Regions from separate parts of the Paenibacillus sp. FSL R5-0475 genome, predicted to be linked through region 1. Evidence: riboswitches for the same ligand, from Rfam matches in the RefSeq annotation. Region 1 holds a riboswitch; the other holds the start of a gene.
The links. Region 1 has a riboswitch for cyclic di-GMP ahead of MKX41_RS27855 (transglutaminase-like domain-containing protein). Riboswitches for the same ligand answer to the same signal wherever they lie in the genome.
Positions count from the first base shown of each region.

Region 2: it holds a riboswitch for cyclic di-GMP, as region 1 does, so the genes downstream of both, MKX41_RS23850 (NPCBM/NEW2 domain-containing protein) here and MKX41_RS27855 (transglutaminase-like domain-containing protein) in region 1, are expected to answer to the same signal.

Region 1 is NZ_JBBORK010000001.1:6,211,848-6,220,409, reverse strand. Features, by position in the region: rRNA gene MKX41_RS27860 (16S ribosomal RNA) at 168-1,725, opposite strand; gene MKX41_RS27855 (transglutaminase-like domain-containing protein) at 2,097-2,906, opposite strand; cyclic di-GMP riboswitch class I at 2,920-3,000, opposite strand; cyclic di-GMP riboswitch class I at 3,109-3,189, opposite strand; gene MKX41_RS27850 (class D sortase) at 3,314-3,964, opposite strand; gene MKX41_RS27845 (GtrA family protein) at 3,998-4,402, opposite strand; gene MKX41_RS27840 (glycosyltransferase family 2 protein) at 4,392-5,372, opposite strand; gene MKX41_RS27835 (phospholipid carrier-dependent glycosyltransferase) at 5,473-7,251, opposite strand; gene MKX41_RS27830 (glycosyltransferase 87 family protein) at 7,248-8,562, opposite strand, start outside.
Region 2 is NZ_JBBORK010000001.1:5,329,653-5,338,214, reverse strand. Features, by position in the region: gene MKX41_RS23865 (Crp/Fnr family transcriptional regulator) at 1-412, shown strand, start outside; gene MKX41_RS23860 (EAL domain-containing protein) at 462-1,451, shown strand; gene MKX41_RS23855 (hypothetical protein) at 1,561-2,133, shown strand; cyclic di-GMP riboswitch class I at 2,293-2,379, shown strand; gene MKX41_RS23850 (NPCBM/NEW2 domain-containing protein) at 2,534-8,347, shown strand.

The DNA of each region.
Region 1 (8,562 bases):
TTCTAAAACGCAAATTCGTTTCGGTATCCAGTTTTCAAGGATCAAGTCTTACTGAGAGCTTAAACTCTCAAAACTGAGCAACGAGTGAGTAACAGGCCTAAACCTGAGATTTTGGAAGCTTAACTTCCGATTTGAATGTCTTCATTGCAGAAGACGATTCTCCATAGAAAGGAGGTGATCCAGCCGCACCTTCCGATACGGCTACCTTGTTACGACTTCACCCCAATCATCTACCCCACCTTCGGCGGCTGGCTCCCTTGCGGGTTACCCCACCGACTTCGGGTGTTGTAAACTCTCGTGGTGTGACGGGCGGTGTGTACAAGACCCGGGAACGTATTCACCGCGGCATGCTGATCCGCGATTACTAGCAATTCCGACTTCATGCAGGCGAGTTGCAGCCTGCAATCCGAACTGAGACCGGCTTTGATGGGATTGGCTTCACCTCGCGGTTTCGCTTCCCGTTGTACCGGCCATTGTAGTACGTGTGTAGCCCAGGTCATAAGGGGCATGATGATTTGACGTCATCCCCACCTTCCTCCGGTTTGTCACCGGCAGTCACTCTAGAGTGCCCAGCTTAACCTGCTGGCAACTAAAGTTAAGGGTTGCGCTCGTTGCGGGACTTAACCCAACATCTCACGACACGAGCTGACGACAACCATGCACCACCTGTCTCCTCTGTCCCGAAGGCCGCCACTATCTCTAGTGGATTCAGAGGGATGTCAAGACCTGGTAAGGTTCTTCGCGTTGCTTCGAATTAAACCACATACTCCACTGCTTGTGCGGGTCCCCGTCAATTCCTTTGAGTTTCAGTCTTGCGACCGTACTCCCCAGGCGGAGTGCTTACTGTGTTAACTTCGGCACCAAGGGTATCGAAACCCCTAACACCTAGCACTCATCGTTTACGGCGTGGACTACCAGGGTATCTAATCCTGTTTGCTCCCCACGCTTTCGCGCCTCAGCGTCAGTTACAGCCCAGAAAGTCGCCTTCGCCACTGGTGTTCCTCCACATATCTACGCATTTCACCGCTACACGTGGAATTCCACTTTCCTCTTCTGTACTCAAGTCACCCAGTTTCCAGTGCGACCTCAGGTTGAGCCCAAGGTTTAAACACCAGACTTAAATGACCGCCTGCGCGCGCTTTACGCCCAATAATTCCGGACAACGCTTGCCCCCTACGTATTACCGCGGCTGCTGGCACGTAGTTAGCCGGGGCTTTCTTCTCAGGTACCGTCACTCCGATAGCAGTTACTCTACCGGACGTTCTTCCCTGGCAACAGAGCTTTACGATCCGAAAACCTTCATCACTCACGCGGCGTTGCTCCGTCAGACTTTCGTCCATTGCGGAAGATTCCCTACTGCTGCCTCCCGTAGGAGTCTGGGCCGTGTCTCAGTCCCAGTGTGGCCGTTCACCCTCTCAGGTCGGCTACGCATCGTCGCCTTGGTGGGCCGTTACCCCACCAACTAGCTAATGCGCCGCAGGCCCATCCCTCAGTGACAGATTGCTCCGTCTTTCATTCTTTCTTCAGGAGAAAAAAGAAATTATCCGGTATTAGCTACCGTTTCCGGTAGTTATCCCAGTCTAAGGGGCAGGTTGCCTACGTGTTACTCACCCGTCCGCCGCTAAGTTATTTTGAAAGCAAGCTTTCAAAATAACTCCGCTCGACTTGCATGTATTAGGCACGCCGCCAGCGTTCGTCCTGAGCCAGGATCAAACTCTCCAATTAGTATTGAAAAGAGCGATATGCTCATTTTGAAACATCTGACGAGAAAATTAATTCTCTAATTTCGGATATCACTTTCGTGATTTCCTACTCACTCGTTGTTCAGTTTTCAAAGATCAAGTTCTCGTTGGCGCCGTTTAATGTCTCAGCAGCAACTCTTATAATATATCATGTTGTTCTCAGTAATGCAAGCTTTATTTTTCGAAAGCCGTTTATATAACTCTCTCAAACATTGCCTGTACGCTGTCTAACAACGCTTAACTATAATAACCTATCTATTCATAGAAAAGCAACCCCTAATAGAAAAATAAACAACTAGCTTAATAATTAAGCTGGTTGTTTATTTAATAGAGTTATGAATCTAGCGATGCAAATTAATAGTATTTTGCTGCAGTATACTTACTTGAAGCCTTAATAAAATCCGTATTCTTCTTACTCTTCGCTGACGATGCATCTACCGTTGTATCAATAGTAACCCATTTCCCATCCATCAACACTTCATTCCATGCATGGTATTGCGTAACGTAGCTAGTATTCCCCATCACCAATTTAGCAGGCACATCTACACTACGCAGCATTGCGGCAAAAAGAGAAGCATAGTCATAGCAGATTCCTTTTTTAGTATTCAAAGTGTTGTTAATGTTCGGAATGTAATCTGTTGTTACATTATTAGCAAGAGAATAATCGTATTGTACATTAGCAACTATATAGTTATAGATTGCCTTAACTTTCTCTTCATCTGTTGTTTTGCCTTTTGTAAGCTCTTTTGCCTTAAGGATCGCTTTATCAGAAGAACTCCATTTCACATTCTGTACGGAGCCCAAATATACGGAATTCGAGTCACTCATGGTTACGTCTACTACTTCGGAATATAACGCTTTGTATTTATTGCCGGTTGTGTTCTCAAGAACAGAAACCTTATAAGTACCATTACCTTGTTGTAAAGGGAAGTCCTCAGCTTGTCCAGAAGCATATAAGTTATATGTATAGCTGCTGTTGTCTTTAGTGATCATGAGTTTGATTCTTTTATCTTTCGGAATATCATAGTTAATTCCAATAACACCTTGAGCCACTTTCGATGTAATCAACCAGCTTGCATCTACACTTGCGGCTTGAGCTGTGCTTACCGGAACCGCAGTAATCAGTACGAACAGCGCCACCATCATAAAATAAACCTTTTTCACGGATAAAACCCCTTTCGGTAGCTGGCTGCCATCCTTTCGGGAAGGCCCTTTAGCTTTGCGTCCCTACCTTTCGATAGGTTTGCCGTTATCGTATAAGCTCTATCTGTTCTAATTTCACTAGACAAATTAAGAGAATCAGTCCAAGTAGAAATATGAATCTAAGATTCTTATATATTTTATAAAAACAAAAAAAGCCTCTTCATTCGGTAACTGGCTGCCATCCTTACGGGAAGGCCCTTTAGCTTTGCGTCCCTACCTTTCGATAGGTTTGCCGTTTATCGTGTTTAGCTTTTATAGTCTTATACTACCATATTTATCCTCGTAAACAAGAACAAAATTGCTAGATTTACTATTATTTTATAGTTATTTCTCTGTATTTGAATTCTCTTGTTATTTCTCGTCAACGATTAGGAAAGCTTGGCATGAACAATCAAACGATGTGTAGGATCTACTAGTGGGTCACACGTAATTAGAGTAAGAATTTTATCTTTGTTATTCCCGTCTAGAACAGACACATCACTAGGAAGTACAACAGAAATATCATAAACCTCGTAATTATAAGTCTGATCGCTAGTCTTTACCGTAATCGTATCCCCAATCACAACCTCATTCAATCTGTTAAACAATCTGCCCGTAGTTCTAGCTCTATGTGCAGCTATTGCGGCGTTCCCTATTTCTCCTATTGGAGTTGTTTCTTTCATATGGGCCGCGGCATGCTTCATATTCGCTTTAGTAGCCCCTTCTAATACAGGCAGCTTCAGATCGATCTTATCGATCTCAATTAATGCGATAACTTTGCCACCCACTTCAATTTCTGGTTCCGGCTTTTCTGTTTCTTGCGGCTGTGCTTGTGCATCTAGAGCTGATTCCTCCGCTAGTAGCTGAGTGACCTCGGCATATCTGCTCTTCAGATCAGGTGGTGGAGTACTTTCACTGGTGCTCAGTTCAGCCGATTCTAATAGCTTATCCTGCTGCCAGTCGTTATACCATTCGTTAGCTTTTGGATAGAGCATGATAAGGATCCCCGCCAGTATGAGCACATACGAGAATTTACGCATGATTTTCACCTCCGTAGATTGTTCTACTGAACTTTAGAATACCCATTTACGACTTCCGAAGAAGTTAATGATCACCGTCACAAACGTTACTAATACCTTAGAGATCAACACTTGAATGCCTAGTTTGTCAGTCAACAGATGCATTAGCAACAGCGATATTCCGAGTACTACCAGATTCAGTACGATAAACTTCAGCAACTGCGTCTTATCAAAACCCTCTTTATTGCCACGATCACGATCCTTGAAGGTTACTTTTTTATTCAAAATAAAGCTGTTCGCTGTCCCTGCACTATAAGAAATCACCTGTGCCAACGCATATACCATCCCAAGTGAGTTCAGTAATGTAAAGATTACGAAATCAATGAGGGTATTTACCAGACCTACAGCATTAAATTTGAGAAACTGTATGAAAGCAGTCCGAAAGTTCTTATCTGACATCTTTGTAATCCTTCCGGCGATCCACTTCTTCTTCGTCACGATATCCTATAGTCTCACTGACAATATACAACGGTCTATCCTTAGACTCGTCATAAATCCGTCCAATATACTCACCGATTACACCTAACAGCATCAGAACGATACCGTTAAAGAGCAAATTGACCCCTACAATGGAAGCCCAACCTGGAACCGTCCATGAGGTGAAAAAGATTCTTTGAAACAATACGAAGAATAAATAGAGAAAGCTGGAGAAGGAAAGAAAGAATCCGACATACGTAGCAATCTTAAGTGGCTTATGCGAAAAGGAAGTGATCCCATCCAGCGCAAAACGAATCATTTTCTTAAGAGGATACTTAGTTTCTCCTGCAAATCGTTCTTCTCGCTCATATTCCACCATCGTCTGCTTGAAGCCGACCCAGCTCACTAAACCTCTGACATACCGGTTTTTTTCCTTGAGACCTCGCAAGACATCACATACCTTACGATCAATAAGACGAAAATCACCTGTGTCCGTGGGAATGTCTACACTTGTCATGCTGCTGAGCAATCGATAAAAGATCTTGGCCGTTACCTTTTTGAACATCGTTTCTCCACGGCGCTTCAGCCGCTTCGCATACACAACGTCATAACCCTCTTTCCACTTCTCGATCATTTGCAAAATGACCTCCGGTGGATCTTGAAGGTCAGCGTCAATAACAACAACCGCTTGACCTTCGGCATAGTCCATGCCAGCTGTAATCGCTACCTGATGTCCGAAATTACGCGAGAAGTCAATTAGCTTGACGCATTCATCCCGATCACTGATCTCCCGAATCATCTGGGCCGAACGATCACGACTTCCGTCATTAACGAAGACAAGCTCATAAGTATCGCCGCATTCGTCCATTACTTTTTTCAAACGTTCGTAAGTAACGCTAATTACTTGCTCCTCATTGAACATGGGTACAATTACACTATATCTGGCTTTCACCTTTATTCCTCCTAAAAGCTTTATGGAGCGTTACATCTTTCTGTACTTCATAATAACGCTGTAAGCATAAACTTATTGTTATAGATATTTTAAAAAAATCTTAGAAAACCCAAGATGGGAACCAACGCAGCATATTCTTCACATAATCTCCGCTTACCTGCATCCCTGACAGGACAGGGTAGAACGCGACAAAGAGCAGTAAAGCAACAGCCACATAGACATAACTAAAATAACGAGCCTCAGGATATTTGCTATCTAGCAACTTCATTATATATACAATACCAAGAATCATAAAAGGCACCATAGCAAAATAATGGTAGATAAAGGTTTCCCTTGGGACAAGCATCCACGGAACATATTGTGAGAAAAAGGCGATCCAGATCATATAAAGGGTCTTATCTTTGCGTTTCAGTGTAATCCACAGTGTTGCCAGCATTGCGAAAATCCCCGTCCACCAGATAAGCGGATTCCCCATAGTCACTATACTGCTGACCTGACCTTGCGGCAATCCCTCACTGCCACTGAAGAACCAGACGGGTCTCTTCATAAACGGCCATTGCCACCAGGAGGAAGCAAAAGGATGTGTAGCTACAAGCTGACTGTGATAGTTGTACATGTTCTTTTGGGAATCAATCAAGCCTTTTATAGTAAAGCCCTCTGCGGATGCAGATAAACCCGGAAAAAAAGATAAACTATAAATAATGACCGGTATGATTACGAAGAATGCAACACAACTTGCTAGCGTAATAATGGTATTCTTCCAGAACGAATTTACGGCTTCGCGACAGGTACCCAGCAGTTCCTTATCTTTGATCTTCCCTTCCGCGAGCAACCGTCCCGATGCTTGGTATTCTCTGTAGCGCTCGAAGAGCGAGATAGCTAGCATAATGGCCAGCCCAGCTCCTCCGTACAGTACAATCCACTTGGAGGCGACACCAATTCCGAAGAATAGCCCGGACCAGAACAACGGAATTAGCGTTTTTCTTAAGGGCTGCCTGAAGAAATTCATAGTGTAATATCGCTGCATGAAATAAAACATTAACATGATGAAGAATACTCCGTATACATCGATCGTAGAGATTCTTGTTTGTGTGAAATGCATGAAATCCAGTGCGAACAATCCAGCTGCAAGTGCTGCGTATTTGCTCTTTTTAAAGAGACGTAGTGCCATTACATAAATGAGAGGCAGCATGGCAATCCCGAACAATGTTCCGATAATACGCCAGCCGAAAGGATTGACTCCGAACAGTTCCATCCCTACTGCGATCAATAGCTTGCCTAGTGGTGGATGCGTGTTCTCATAAGGCACAATCCCGTGTGTATATTCATAAGCTGTCCGTGCATGGTAGATCTCGTCAAAATAAGTGCTATTCATAAAGTTAGAATATTCAGGGATGAGCGACTGCTCGTCAAAAAGATTGGCAGGCTCTCCTCTTTTAGCGACTGCATTAGTATCCGGTGTAACACCGGCTATAGGAAGAGGTACTCTTTCGCCTCCCTGCTCATAGAAGGCCATTTCATTTAAAGTGAACCCTGGAGAGGTGACTGTAAACTTCACGTATCTTGCTGCAACGTTCAGAGGTTGGCTTTTCCAGATGAAGACATTCCCAACATCCTCGCTTACATCCAGTGGACTACTCCAGACCTCAGGGGATTCACTGAATTCGAGCTTAAACTTCCCAGTACCTACGCCACCGAAGATATTCACTCGTTCCAATTGTTTGCTCTGTCCTAGATCTACATAGAAGCTTTCACCGCTGGCAGCTGGCTCCCACAAGGTCTCTGGAGATTTAGTAGAACCTAAATTATATAAAGCAATTGCCGCGTAAACGGCAGTAATGGCAAGAATACATATCCAATCTATACGCTTAAACTTCATCGCTTAAGTCTCCCTCCCTTCTGGTGCGGTCTTATTTGCTCGACGACTTTAAGGTCTTCTTCATATTTTTCTTCAGGTGTTGGTGGTGCTGGAAGAGACTTTACTCCCCCACGAACATACACGTCGTAACCAATGTAGAGCATGTATAGCAATAATGACAGGTTAGCAATAGAAGTAACCAAAACGATTCCATCTGCACCTGGATTTACACCTGCATTTAGATGGGTCAACGTATAAGCCACATTGATATACTGCGTTAAGCTGAATCCAAGGAATAGGAATAAAAACCTACGATCCCGACTCGCTATATAAGTGAACATACATAGAATAACAGCAGGGAACATATAACGTTCATGCATTTTGGTTCCAAGCACAAAAACTACTACAATGAGCGCCATACCGATAAAGTAGGATTTGGATAAATCCAAGCGATCTTTTTTGAAGGAATAAAACGTTGCTATGGCTACTGCCACTAAAATAAATATGAAGCCCCATACACGGTAAGTAATACCTAACCAAGTTAGGTCAAGAGATGACCACATCGGGTCAGTCAATGCATATAGATTAAATGCATTCACAGAAGAATAGGGATAGGAAGATAACGTACTCTTATACAGATTAATAAGGCCAACTAAACCACCGTTATTCCAGAAAAATGGTGCCGCGAGCAATCCGAATATCCCTAATCCGTACAAAGCTCCAAATCCAAGCTGCTTCCAAGCACGGTGATGATAGAAAGCAAACAATAATACCGGTGTGAATATTAACGCTTGTGGTTTAATTAAAGTTGCTATTGCAAACAAAATCGCGGATTGAACAAACTTTTTGTTCGCAGCGCCATAGATACTGAGCAACAGGAAAATCAAAAAGAATGAATCCGCTTGTCCCCACGCCGCTGAATTAACAAGCACCGCCGGATTAAACAGAAATAATAGCGTTAAGCCAAAAGCAATCCCTGAGCCGAGTTTTTTGCGGGACATTTGATATATGAAGTAACCCAATACCAAATCAGAAATAATCGCTGGCAGTTTGAATAGCAGATTCTCTCCACCCGAACCATGCGCAAAGCCAAATACACCGCGAATAAAACTAAGAATGTACAAAATGTACAAATAACCAGGAGGATAATCGGCAAAATACCCTTCTTCATAAAACTTGCCTGGACCTAAATCAACCATACGCTGACCCCAAGCTATAAAGGTATTCATGTCGTTCTGATAGCCTTGAGCAGTCAGACCAATCCAGACCCTTAGGATAAAAGCAACCCCGATGGCAATGCTCAGCCATTTGGAATAGACATTCTCAGGTTGC
Region 2 (8,562 bases), 880 kb from region 1:
GCTGTCTGCGGTGGCTATGAATGATACTGTATTATTTGTGATTAAACGTGAGCCTTTTGAGCAGATGCTTGCCGATTACCCGTTGATTAAGGAACAATTGATGCTGCTGCAAATGGACCGTTTATTTTTATCGAATCGGTTATTACACGAAATGAAATTTCATGATGCGAGAGCGCGTGCGATATTTACACTAAGAAGACTATACCAAAGATTCGGAGTAGAGGAGCAAGGCAAACAGAGGATTGATCTTCGATTGACCCATCAGCAGTTCGCGGATATGATCGGAACGCTAAGGGAGACAGCTACCCTTGTGCTTAAAGATCTGCAAGAGCAAAAGATTATTGATATTCAACATCAGCAGATCACCGTGTTAGACCCGACGTATTTACTAGAGTATACGGATTTCGATTGAGAAGAGCAGTTCCTGGATCTTTTTCAGAGAATTGATTATTAAAGGGGTTATGAATGTGGCATGTAATCATTGTGTAGTAAGAGAGCTGAATTTTGAAATCAAGGCTCATGGTGAGCTTAATCTAAGGATTTTACCTGAGGTTATTCATCACTTGAGTAGAAGTAATACGATACATAAGGTAGAAGAAAATGTGATTACGATTAAGGAGGCTGGGGTGCGGGATTTTCTAGATTTCTGTAATGACCATATGGAGTCGGAGCAGTTTGAATTCCGTATAGATGACCAAACATGGAGACCTCTATCCGAATTACCCACTGTACTTGATATGGAGTGGATTGATGAGGTTATAACTAAGGGCTTAGTTACTTGTCACTTCCAACCGATTGTGAACATACGGGAAGAGGTTTTTGCATACGAGCTCCTATCCAGATTTAAAAAAGAAGATGGGTCCCTTATCTATCCTAATGAGATTTTTGCGGCGGCACGGAATCGTGGGCGTTTATATGCTTTAGACCGGTTATGTAGAATGACTGCTGTAAAATATGCTGCACCCTTAAATAAAAAAACGTTTATTAATTTTATCCCAACGTCGATCTACGCGCCAGAGTTCTGCTTAAGATCAACCGTTGAACTGGCCAATCAATTAGGCGTCGATCCCTCTCTTTTTGTTTTTGAAGTTGTTGAGACGGAGAAAGTGGATGATCTCGCTCATTTGAAAGCTATTTTGACATATTACAAGGATCGGGGATTTGAATACGCTTTAGATGATGTTGGCGAGGGCTTCAGCACGATCGAGATGTTATTGGAGCTTAAACCCCATTACATGAAGCTGGATATGAAATATGTTCAGGGTGTGTCCAGCGATCTGAACAAACAGAAAATAGCTAAACAATTTTTAGAAAAAGCTTTAGAAATCCAATCCGTTCCTTTAGCAGAAGGTGTGGAGTTTAGAGAGGACTTTGAATGGCTTAAGCAGAGTGGTTATCAGTTGTTTCAGGGATATTTATTTGGAAAGCCTGATCCTATTCCCAAACAGTGATCCTAATGAGTATAACTCCGTCTAGAGGATGAGATGAATTTCAGGTCAGAGTCTGAGTACAGCCAACCCCCGGGGTTGTATAATTAAGGTAATTGAGAAGGGGGACGGGATGGATATGAAATGGCATAAGTACATCACACACTGGGCGGATTCTAGAGGGTTAGGTGGACGAGAAATTGATTATCAATGGCCGTCTCCATCATTTCCGGTGGTAAGTATTCGCAGCAATTTGGGTCGATACTCAGGTCAGGGGTATGGTCACGGAAGCAAGCCACAAGTGAAGACAGCTGTTGGATTAATTGCTATTGGAGATGTAGCTGTAGGCTTGATTTCCATAGGTGCGATAAGCGTAGGGGTTCTATCAGTGGGTGCAATATCACTAGGAATGTGGTTAGCCCTTGGAGCGATAGCCATTAGCTGGCTTGGCTTCGCAGCTGGGGCGATTGCCATTGCAGGAGTGGCTGTAGGCGCGATCGCGATAGCCGAAAAAGCGTTGGGGGCTGTCGCCATAGGTGATACGGCATTTGGGGCGGTAGCCATAGGACGGATTGCTGGGGGAGCAGTAGCTATTGGCCAATGGGCATATGGTCTAATCGCAGTTGGCGAGCATGGCTTCGGGTTAATTCCCATCACGGGCGATGTGTGGAATTGGTTCCGGCGTTTGTTTGGTGCGGGGAGTTAAGTAGACCTCCAGTCCTAAAGTGTCCTCACTCTCTTCCGGGATACTCGATAAAGAATATCTATCACGATAGAAAAAGTAATTGCAATTACCTATTCGGATTTCATACCAATTAATCATGCGATCAGATGTAGCGTTATGTTACTCTTTGTAATGTATTCGAAACTTCATAGGCAAACCTATGGAAATGTAGGGACGCAAAGCTATAGGGACTAAGGTTATCATAACTATTGTCAGCCAGCTGCCAAAGAGTGTATTACGCTTTTTGTTAAAGTTTAATAAAAATTAAGTCTTAGTTTTTATGCGACTTTATACGCAATCAAGCTACTCTTTTGGGGTAGTTTTTTTTGTGCCTATTTTTAGGCACGGAAGAGATTCATATTACATCTGGGGGGTAGAAAAAATGAAAAAAATGATTGCGATCGCTACATCAGCAGCCATGTTAGCTAGTTTTTCGAGTGAGGCAGGTTATGCTTTAGCAAGTGATGTAAGCAAGGTAAGTGTAGTGAACACTGTAGTACAAAGCAAGGCTGACCTATTCAGCAATGCGTCAGTTATTCCGTTTGATCTCTACGGCAAGGCTATCCTAAGCGCTTATAATGATGTTTTTAGAATGAATCCTGCGAATATTAAATCCATTACCAATAACGGTGGCAACTACTCAGGTTCACCTATAGCTAAGGCTATTGATGGCGATATGAGTACGCATTGGGAAACGGGCAAACCGAACAGTTCAACGTTCACGAATGAGGTTGTCTTTGTTTTCAATGAGTCCACTGAATTAAATAGCATCGTATACGCTGCAAGACAATCCAGTGCAAAGGGGAAGGGGTTTGCTCAGGAATTTGATATTTATGGCTCAACTACGGATGCAGGCGATTATACGCTAGTATCCTCTGGAGAATATAAAGGCGGAGCAGGTGACGTAGTAGAGATTCAGTTTGCACCCACAGCCTTCAAGAGACTTAAATTTGTCTTCAAAAAAGCTAACCAAGATTGGGCGAGTGCAGCTGAGTTTTCTTTTTACAAAGAAGATACCGTATCCGCTAAAATGAAAAATTTATTTACAGATGATACCTTGAGTCAAGCTAGCACAGCATTTAATACGGTGGAGAAATTAACGGCTTTAGAACAAGAAGTACAGACACATCCACTGTACGCGCAGTTTCAAGCAGATATAGAGAATGCAAAAGTACTTCTGGAGAATCATCAAATAGAGGCAACAGCGGCTAAGGTTTCGAAGCTAAAAGGCTATGGTACAGCATACGAAAATGCCTATAGCGAAGCTTATAGAATGCCCAACTCTAATGTATCAAAAGTAACGGTGAACGGTGGGAGCTATCCAGGTACGAAACCGGAATACATGCTCGATGACCAGCCGAATACACACTGGGAAACGAACAAAAACAATGATGACAGCTTCACGAATGAAGTCGTGTTTGAATTAGCGCAAGCGAAAGTACTAGATAGATTGGCTTTCCTGGCTAGAGATAACCGCAAAGGCTTCCCAGAGGCTTTTGAAATTTATGCATCAGAAACAAGTAAGGGAGAGACCTTCCAACTCGTATCTAGCGGAACCGCGACTAGTACGAATGATTTTCTGGAGTTTAAATTCGAACCTACGAAGTTTAAAAGATTGAAATTCAAGTTCACAAAAGCCAATATCAACAGACCTTTTGCGGCTGAATTTAGATTTTATACAGAAGATAAAGTAAGCGAAGCTGTAAATGGTATTTTCACAGATGGCACGATGAGTGCGGTTGTTCCTGCTTATAATAGCGTCGAAGCAATCAATGAATTAGAAGAAGCGGCAAAAGTACATCCGCTCTATCCAATCCTGAAAGATTCTTTGGATTTAGCTAAGAAGCTAGTGAATGGTGAAGTTCAAACTGAAGGCACCCTCATTGAGGCGGAACAACGTGGAGATATGAAAAAGCATGCGCAGGAAAACCTGAGAATTGGTTTCGGTACGAACAACCAGCCTACAGGTCTCGTTTCAATGCCTGGAGATACGATCAACGTTTATGTGGACGCAGCTTCGAGCGATAAACTACCTTCTTTAGTCTTTTCTCAACAAGAGGCGGCTTGGAATGTTTGGGCTAGAGGTGTGCAATTGCGTCCAGGTAAGAATATTATAACCGTTCCTGAATTTGCTACGAATAGTTATTATGCACATGAAGTGACTAAAGGCGGTACAGTGTATATCGTCAATCCATATACAGCAGAGGAACAAGGTAAAGCACCTATGATCCGGTTCGAGGGGCTTACCAAGATCCCTATGATGACCAGGACTACAGATCCTGAACAATTTAAAGCCTTCTTAACCACCTATAAACAAAAATTAGATGAAGATAAGGCAGCGCATCCAAATGTTCAAGATCGCGAGCTCATCGATGTGGTGGAAATGGTCAGCGATCATGTTATTTTCACAGGAACTGCGACAGAAGCTTATAACAAGTTTATTACGCAAGGAAATGACCCGCTGGGTACCGTCACCGGCTATGATACTTGGATGAAGACGATCTTTGACTTCTATGGCTTGGATGGCAGTAGTGTGATTCATGATGCGAAGCTAATTCGTGAGAACATCCGATTGATGCAGCCTTATGGTGCGATGTATGCAGCGGGAGATCATACAGGGATACAAATTGGGACCGTAGGGACGATGTTAGGTGATTTTAACAAAGTCTATCCAGGATGGGGATTGAATCATGAAATAGGGCATCGCTTGGCGATGGGTGAACGAGAATATGGTGAAGTAACCAATAATATGGTGTCTATGCTGATGTCAGTCTATGCGGACTCGATGGATACTCGTATTCCTTTTGAAAGTGATATTTATAAATATGTAATCGAAGAAAATAAAGTGGTTATGAATCAGCAGGGCTTATTTGCACAGCTCGGTGCCTATTGGCAGTTAGAATTAGCGCATCCGGGTTACTGGACAGAACTGACCAAGCTGTACCGCGAGCGGAAGGTCTCCCTTCCGAACGGCGACAATTCCAAGCAGCAGTATTTGGTGGAGTTCTCCTCTGAAGTGCTGGGGTTAGACCTAAGTAGCTATTTTGCCAGACATGGCTTCACTGTGAATCCTGAAACGAAAGAGAAGTTAGCTAAATACCCAGCACCGAAAAAGCTCTGGTATTTAAACAATTCAGTGGTTCATTATGAGGGAACAGGAATAGCAGATAAGAATGTTGCGATAAAGGTTAATATCACGCCTAACACTACTGCTAAATCGAACACATTAAGCTTCAGTATAGATAAGGATCTTAAGAAAGATTTCTTAGGTTATGAGGTGTATAGAGACGATAAGTTAGTAGGGTTTACTGGGACTGACCAGTTCGTGGACACGAATGTAGATAGCAGCATCAATTATACGTACAAGATCGTTGGTTATGATAAGAAGCTGAGCCCACTGAAGCCGGTACAGGTTAAAGCCTTCAAGCCAGCGCTGTCTGTTGAAGATCAAATTACGTTAAAGCTTAATCAAACTTTTGATCCGATGAACTATGTAAAAGCGACTAACTACCAAGGGAACGATATTACTGCTAATGTCACCCTGAAAGCAAATACCGTTGATGTAACGCAAAAAGGCGACTACGAAGTGGTATATGAAGTGAAGAACGAAGGGGTTACAGAAACCAAAACTACACTGGTTACGGTAACGAGTGACTATGCTTATCTTTCGGATCTTACTGCCAAGTCAGTCGTTGTTGGTTGGGGTGAATTAAAGAAAGACAAAGCCGTTTCTGGTGGAATCATCACCCTTGTTCGACAAGGGTTAGCTGCGACCTATACCAAGGGAATCGGTGTACATGCGAACTCTGAAGTTGTTTATGATATTGAGGGTAAAGGTTATGACTTCTTTGAAAACTACATCGGGATCGATCAAGCGATGAAAGGAAAGCCATCCTCTGCAACCTTTGAAGTGTATGTAGATGGAGAGAAGAAATTCACGAGCGATGTTTTCCGGGCAGGGACAGAGCATGAATTTGTGAAAATACCTGTGACAGGCGCGCGAGAAGTGAAGCTGGTTACCACAGATGCTACAGACGGCAATGCTTCAGATCATACGGTATGGGCGGATGCGAAGTTTACGAATACTTCAAGCAAGCCTACTATCACAGTGCCTGAAGAGACAACGTTTATTGAGCTGAACAGTGACTTTGATGTTTTGACCGGTGTTACAGCCGTTGATAAGGAAGATGGTAACTTGATTGGAGCCGTTGAGGTAAGTCCGAATGGTTTCACTTCAAGCAAAACAGGCACTTACAACGTCGAACTGTCAGTTACAGACCGGGATGGGAATACAGCTGTGCAGACCAGAACAATCGTTGTGTATAGCGCTAGTAAATACTTGAGTGATACAGCTTGGCAGTCGGCAAGAACGGATTATAATGTTGTTCGTAAGGATAAGGCAAGTTCTAACAATCCGATTAAACTACTTGTAAATGGCGTAACCAAAGAGTTCGCTAAGGGCTTAGGAACGCATGCTAACTCTGAGATTGTATATAATCTAGCGGGCGCAAACTATGAATATTTTGAAACGTTTGTAGGGGTTGATAGAAATATCCCGGAGCAAAACAACTCTAGTGTGATCTTCAAAATTTTCGTCGATGGGGTAGAAGTGTATAACAGCGGACTGATGAAATTTGGCACGGAAGCCAAACTAGCTCGAATCCCTGTGAAGGGTGTAAGTGAATTGAAATTGGTATTAGACAATGCAGGCAACGGAAATGCATCAGATCACGGTGATTTCGCGGATGCGAAGTTTATAATTCTGAACAGTACCCCGGAGCTTACCATAGCTAAATCAGTATCTACCAAAGTGGGCCAAGCGATAGCAGTAGGAGCAGACTATTCGGCAACAGATTCAGAAGATGGTGACTTGACGGCACAAGTAAGGGTTACGGGTGAAGATCAAGTTAAATTTAACAGAGCTGGAAAGTATCCGATCACGTACACTGTAACCGATAGTGATGGGAATATGACGACAAAGACTAGAACCATTGCCGTGGTCGATATGACAGACTTTACGTATCTAACGGATTACGACTGGAATTCTACTCAGAACAGCTATACCGCACCTTTGAAGGATAAATCTATTAGTACCAATACGCTGAGATTAACCGATAAGAGCAATCAAGTAGTGTCCTACGAGAGAGGGATTGGAGCACACTCTAACTCGACGATTGTATACGATCTAAGCGATAAGAACGCGGACTACTTCACTTCCTATGTGGGTGTAGATCGACAAATGTATGGTACGGTCGGTTCGGTGAGCTTTGAAGTGTTTGTCGATGGAGAGAAGAAATTCGATAGTGGGGTTATGGGCTCCAGAGATCCGCAGAAGTTCATCGAATTGGATATTAACGGAGCTAAAGAGCTGAAATTAGTCGTTACAGACGGCGGAAATGGCAACGGATCTGACCATGCTACATGGGGAGGAACCAAACTACATTTTGCGAATGGAGATCACCTATTCACTGGAGATCTGGAGCAAGCCATTGCAGCGGCAAAAGCAATTTCTCTAGAAGGCTTCACGGCTGAGAGTATTGCGGCATTTACGGCAAGCCTTTCGAGTGCAGAAGCGGCTTTGACTAATCCTTCTGTCACACAAAGTGAAATAGATGCAGTCTCAGCAGCGTTACAACAAGCAATAGAAGGTCTGACCGAAATAGACCTTACGCAAGTCATTACCATTGCGGACAAATATTTAAGTGCTTCGATCAAGACTACGTTAGGCGTAACTGGAGAACTAACGCTAGGGGATATGTATAACCTTACAACGTTAACGAGCGAGACCGGAAGAGCTAGATCCTTGGAAGGTCTACAGTATGCTAAGAACCTAGAGACACTTGATATTACTGGAAATGAAATCACTGATTTCTCCCCACTACAAGGGTTAACTAAACTAACGAGCTTATTGGCTGACCCTCAAGTGGTAGAGGTGGGAGGATTAAAGGGACCTGTGGTTGAATGGACCAATCCGGTGAAAGGGCTTGATGGCAATAAAGTGATCCCTAGTTCGGCAGGGGTCAGAAACACTGGAACATCTAAAGAAATCATGTTTGATATGAATGAATGGGCAGCTAATCCTGATGTGTTCACTATAGACCTATCGAACGAGGAGAAGGGAACTTACATGCTGGGGTTAACTTACCAAGTCGCAGGTAATCTCGTGCAATTAATTTCTTTTATTGATAACAATTAAATCCCATAGGCAGAAGAAAACAGGCGAATTGTGGTGTATTCAACCATGATTCGCCTGTTTTTATATTGGGCTTACGTAATATGAGACTCGTATTATGTAAAAAACATCCATTTTGTAATATGACAGAAGTGATGACAACGCTCACTATAACCAGACAAGTCTATTAATTATAATGAATCAGATGGTTCAACTCTTCCAGCCTACGAATGTTCAGC